2 regions of the Loigolactobacillus backii genome follow, and region 2 is predicted to be linked to the other one. Evidence: predicted binding sites of a transcription regulator. Region 2 holds the regulator's gene; the other holds the start of a gene.
The links. Region 2 encodes HrcA, which represses chaperone genes, less so after heat shock. Its sites were predicted from a motif close to TTAGCACTCNNNNNNNNNGAGTGCTAA; they were not measured.
Positions count from the first base shown of each region.

Region 1: a site for HrcA is predicted at 1,854-1,880, ahead of groES (co-chaperone GroES). Genes of this name have one in related genera too.

Region 1 covers NZ_CP014873.1:1,644,534-1,647,716, reverse strand. Annotated here, with positions in the region: gene groL (chaperonin GroEL) at 1-1,374, opposite strand, end outside; gene groES (co-chaperone GroES) at 1,537-1,821, opposite strand; gene AYR53_RS07295 (CPBP family intramembrane glutamic endopeptidase) at 2,018-2,656, shown strand; gene AYR53_RS07290 (redox-sensing transcriptional repressor Rex) at 2,923-3,183, opposite strand, start outside.
Region 2 covers NZ_CP014873.1:1,884,964-1,888,146, forward strand. Annotated here, with positions in the region: gene tnpB (IS66 family insertion sequence element accessory protein TnpB) at 39-413, opposite strand; gene AYR53_RS08535 (hypothetical protein) at 403-585, opposite strand; gene hrcA (heat-inducible transcriptional repressor HrcA) at 905-1,948, shown strand; gene grpE (nucleotide exchange factor GrpE) at 1,967-2,599, shown strand; gene dnaK (molecular chaperone DnaK) at 2,635-3,183, shown strand, end outside.

The sequences.
Region 1 (3,183 bases), 240 kb from region 2:
TTCAACACCAGCATTTTCAGCAATTTGCCGAACAGGTTCTTCTAGGGCACGAAGAACAATATTAATACCAGTTTGAACATCACCTTCGGCTTTTAAGCTAGATACGGCCTTAATAACGTTAACCAAAGCAGTACCACCACCGGCAACGTAGCCTTCTTCAACGGCGGCACGTGTGGCGTTTAAAGCATCTTCAATCCGATATTTTTGTTCTTTTAATTCAGTTTCAGTTGCGGCACCAACCCGAACAACTGCAACACCGCCAGCTAATTTAGCTAAGCGTTCTTGTAATTTTTCACGATCAAAATCTGAGGTTGTGTCAGCAATCTGTGTTTTAATTTCAGCAACACGTTGTGCTAAGGCATCTTTGTCGCCAGCACCCTCAACAAGTGTTGTATTGTCTTTAGTAACCGTAACCTTACCAGCTTGGCCTAATTGATCGATGGTTGTATCTTTCAATTCAAGTCCAAGATCTGATGTGATTAAAGTAGCACCAGTTAAAGTAGCAATATCTTCAAGTTGAGCCTTACGCCGATCACCAAAACCAGGTGCCTTAACGGCTACAACATTGAACGTACCACGAATCTTGTTCAAAACAAGTGTTGGTAATGCTTCGCCATCAACGTCGTCAGCAATAATCAATAAAGCCTTGCCTTGTTCAACAATCTTTTGTAATAATGGTAAGATTTCTTGAATGTTAGAAACTTTCTTATCAGTGACTAAGATGTATGGATTATCAAGGTCAGCTTCCATTTTATCGTTGTCGGTAACCATGTACTGTGATAAGTAGCCACGGTCAAACTGCATTCCTTCAACAACGTCTAAGGAAGTATCGATCCCTTTTGATTCTTCAATTGTGATAACACCATCATTACCGACTTTTTCCATAGCGTCAGCGATTAATTTACCAACGGTTTTACTTGATGAAGAAACAGAAGCAATCTGTGCAATATCATTTTTACCGTCAACTTTATGGGAAATCTTGTGTAATTCCTTAACGGCAGCGGTGGTTGCTTTTTCAATCCCATCACGAATGCCAACTGGGTTAGCACCGGCAGTGACGTTCTTCATACCTTCACGAACGATTGATTGCGTCAAAACGGTTGCGGTGGTTGTACCATCACCAGCGTTATCGTTAGTCTTTGAAGCAACTTCGGAAACTAACTTAGCACCCATATTTTCAAAATGATCTTCTAATTCGATGTCCTTTGCAATCGTAACCCCATCGTTAGTGATTGTAGGTGAACCATATGATTTTTCCAAAACAACGTTCCGGCCTTTTGGTCCAAGAGTTGTTTTAACGGTATCTGCTAACTTATCAACGCCACGAAGCATTGCTGAACGAGCGTCTTCTGAGAATTTTAATTCTTTAGCCATTTTAATTTTCACCTCATAAATGAATTTAGTGTGAACTTACAATCTGTTTTTGTTATGTTCACTACTATATTTTTTGCAGTTTTTTGGAAGTTACAAATTTTAATATTTGTGTTTAATTCTAAAGGAACCGTATTAACTAAGTTACTAATACGCTAAGCAAAGTTATTCAACAATTGCTAATAAATCCTTTTCATGTAAAACTAAATAGTCGGCGCCGTCGTAAGAAACATTGGTACCGGAATACTTATCAAACATAACGTTATCGTCAACCTTGACTGTCAAGGGAACAACGTCACCATGATGATTTGTGGCACCTGGGCCTGCTGCTACTACTTTACCCGTTGTTGGTTTTTCTTTTGCGTTAGAAGCTAACACAATACCACCAACTGTTTTTTCTTCTTCATCTTCTACTGAAACAATGACGCGATCGCCTAATGGTTTTAACACGTTTAATCCCTCCATTTATCATTTGATGAGCTTTAGCACTCCTAGCAGTTAAGTGCTAATCACAATATTTATAATAACATGTTCTAGTTTGAATGCAAGTCTTAAGCACAAAAAAGCTTTAAAAATTTAATTAAAACCGCTAAGCTAGAAAGAGATATTTTAACGTACAAAAATCAACGCTCTAAAGGAGGATTATATGCTCGCACGAAAAAATGCTGTCAGTACCCTTAGCGTTTATTTGATTATTTTCTTATTACCTGCTTTAGTTAATTCAATTATTCGTTTAAAAACGGCTTTATACCTTTTTCAAACAATTGATTACGTGGTGGGTGCGGCTATTCTAATCATCATCTACCAGAAATTTTTTGCACCAACGCAAATGGAAAAGGGAGCGCAAACAAAAACTAGCCAGATTATTCTCTGGGGTATTCTTGGTGCTTTTCTGGCTCTGATTGGTCAACTTGCCGCCAGCTACTTAGATCAGCTTATCTTTCACACCACGACTAGCTCGGCCAACACCAGCGCTATCTTGACCGTTATTCGAAGCTACCCTTACTACCTAATCATGGCCGTCGTTGCCGCACCAATTATGGAAGAACTAGTTTTTCGGCGGACCATTTTTGGCTACCTTACTCCCTTCACTGGTAAATTTGGCGCCGCTCTAATCTCCAGTGTCTTTTTTGCCATCGCTCACAATGATAACCATTTACTAACTTACACAGCCATTGGCCTAGTCTTTTGTTACCTCTATCAGCGAACGGGCAAGATTGCGACTTCAATGATTAGCCACATGGTGATGAATGGCATTGTAATCTTAATGTTACTCTATCGTTAATATCCGCAGATTAAGGCTACTTTAATTAAATTAATGGGAGTGTGACAAAAGTCGGTTTTGGGTTTACTGCGTAACGTAAGCTAATCCAATAACAGTACTATGGTTATTGGATTAGCTGTAGTTAGGCACGTAAATCCAGACTTTTGGCGCACGTTCTAGAGCAATATTCGGAAACAGTAAGAGGCTAAGACTTTTTGTCCCAGCCTCATTAAATTTTGCGCAAAAAAACAACCAAGTCCTAATCTTGGTTGTTTTTTTGAACTATTTTATTTAGCAGTGTCGCTAGTGCCACCTTCATTACCGTAATGATCTAAAAAGTAGATCAACGTTTGTAACTCGTTGGCCAAATCAACATTTTGGATCCGAACAGTTGCCGGAACGGAAAGCCGAATTGGCGTAAAGTTCATGATTCCCTTTACGCCAGCCGCAACCAACTCATCAGCAACATCCTGCGCGTGATTAATTGGCACGGTTAAGATTGCGACATCGATTTGCTGAATCTGCAATTGTTCCTTCATATCTACCAT
Region 2 (3,183 bases):
AATCCGTATTTGTTGAATTGAGTTTACCATGTCTTACACTAATTTGGATAGTTATTTTTTCTTCTTTCATGTCCAGGCGGACATGTTTGATGAATTGTCGCGTCTAATGACCAACCACTGAGTAATCGTGTCAACTGTTTAGAATTTAATTTACGGAGTGCATTCTGATCAGTCGGCCATTGAAGTCGACCGTTTTCGATCCGCTTATAAAGTAATAAAAAACCATCACCGTCCCAAAATAAGGCCTTAAAACGGTCTTTTCTGGTTCCACAGAATAAATATAAGGCGCGATTGTATGGATCTAAATCAAATTGATCTTGGATAACACCAGCTAAACCATCGATTCCCCGACGTAAATCGGTTTTTCCACAAACTAAAAAGACCTGTTGAATCTGTCGTTGATCAATTATCACCAGCGAACACCGCCTTTAAAACTGCCTCTAAAATATAGTTGTTAATTCGATTGTAAACTACGACCGATTTATTAGCATCAACTCTAATTTGCAGGGCTTTTGTTGCCATAGTAGATCGCGATTGAGAACCAGAATGATCCATTTTAATTTGAACAATATCCGGTTTATCCAATAAAAATCACCTCACCAATTATTTGATGAGGCAATCATAACTTGAATTAAATTATTTTTGAAGTCGGTCAGTTATTTACTGCTTACAATAATTCACGACCTGAATTACTTTTTTCAACACATTTATACTAAATTAGTCAAGAAATACCTAATAAAGCTATTTTCCAAACACTCCTGGGGTTAAACTACTCGTTTGTTTTGTAAAATAATATTTTTGTAAGAAAAAGGTTGTCCTGCCTTGACTTAATTCATGGAAGTTGTTATATTAATAATTGTGTTAGCACTCATAGATGCTAAGTGCTAAAGAAGAGGTGGTTAGAATGCTGACCAAGCGACAGTTACTTATCTTGAAAGAGATTGTTCGTTTGTATACTGAATATGGCCAGCCTGTCGGTTCGAAAAAGCTTCTTGAACAGTTGCCAATGCACGTCAGTTCTGCCACTGTCAGAAATGAAATGGTTCATTTAGAGGATATGGGGTTAATTGAAAAAACACACTTATCTTCCGGGCGCATTCCATCGATGAAAGGGTATCGTTATTACCTTGATCATTTAGTCGAGCCTAGCAGTGTAGACGCAAATGATATGGCAGTTATTGAAACATCCTTTGACCAAAGCTATCATGAGATTGATCAAATTGTTGCGCAGTCCGCTAAAATTCTATCAAGTTTGACTAGTTATACCGCAATTTCTTTAGGCCCAGAATTAAAGGAAGCACGTTTAACTGGTTTTCGTTTAGTACCACTGGACAATAACCAGGTGATGGCAATTTTAGTGACTGATAGCGGTGCGGTTGAAAACCAAATCTTTTCGATCCCTAATGGAATCGATAGTGATAGTTTAGAAAAGGTCATTCGAATTATAAACGATGAGTTGGTCGGCCTACCACTAACGAAAGTGATCAAAAAGCTGCATACAAGTATTCCGCAGCTTTTAACGCACTACATGATTACACCATCTGGTTTCTTAGATATATTTGGTGGTGTTTTGAAGAAGGCGGCTCAAGAACGCTTTTACGTTGGTGGTAAGATGAATCTAATTAATACTAGCACCATTAAGGACGTTAACCAATTAAAATCACTTTACGCCATGATTGATAAAAACGATGATTTGGCTAAGCTACTAGGGGAACCGGCGGATCAGCCAATTGAAGTACGTTTAGGCGATGAAATGACGAATGACTTACTGAAAAATTTTAGTTTAATTACCGCAACTTATAATGTTAGTGAACATGGACGGGGTATGATTGCACTTTTAGGACCGACTAGTATGCCATATTCACGAATGATTGGGTTATTAGACGTTTTTCGTGAGGAACTAGCAAAAAAAATTACTGATTATTATGCTCACTTTGGGGATGAATAGTCACTGGAGGTGAATGATTTGGCTAATAAAAAGACACCATCTACGAAACAACCAGAATTTCCATCTGAAAAAAATTTAGATCAAGAAACTACAGCGGCAACTACTGAAAAGGTAGTTAAAGGTGATAAAAAAGAAGCTACCGTTAAAAAAGAAACGGTTAGTGATGATGCGAACGTAACCAAGCAACATGAATTGGATCAAGCTGAAATTAAAAAATTACAGGCCTTGGTTGCTAGTAATGAAGATAAATATCTTCGTGCCGAAGCAGAAATCCAGAATATGAATAATCGTTTTAAAAAAGAACGGGAGCAACTAGCAAAATATGATGGCCAAGATTTGGCTAAATCCGTTTTACCTGTTGTTGATAATTTAGAACGTGCTTTGGCAATTGATGTTTCGGATCCAATCGGACGGCAGTTAAAAAAGGGTATTCAAATGGTCTATGACCACCTAGAGAGTGCCTTAAAAGAGCACAACGTTACCGAAATTGAAACTGAAAATAGAACTTTTGATCCGACTATTCACCAAGCAGTTCAAACTGTGCCCGTGGAGAGTGATCAAAAACCTGAGACGATTGTTAAGGTTTTACAAAAGGGCTACTATTTAAAAGATCGCGTTTTGCGACCTGCTATGGTAGTAGTTGCACAATAAAAATAAATATTAAATAATAAAAGAGGTTATGAGTTATGGCAAAAGTTATTGGGATTGACCTTGGGACAACTAACTCTGCAGTTGCTGTTCTCGAAGGTAAAGAACCAAAGATTATTACAAATCCAGAAGGTAATCGGACAACACCATCTGTTGTCTCTTTCAAAAATGGTGAAACACAAGTTGGTGAGGTTGCAAAGCGCCAGGCGGTAACTAATCCAAACACAGTTGCTTCAATCAAGCGGCACATGGGTGAAGCAGGTTATAAAGTTGAAGTTGATGGTAAGTCTTACACACCTCAAGAAATTTCAGCGATGATTTTACAATACATCAAGAAATTCTCTGAAGATTACTTAGGTGAAGAAGTTAAGGATGCCGTTATTACAGTACCTGCTTACTTTAATGATAGTCAACGCCAAGCAACTAAGGATGCTGGTAAGATTGCCGGTCTTGATGTTAAGCGAATTATCAATGAACCAACTGCTTCCGCATTAGCTTACGGGCTTGATAAAGGTGATAAGGACGAAAAGATCTTAGTTTACGACCTTGGTGGTGGTACCTTTGATGTTTCTGTTCTAGAACTTGGC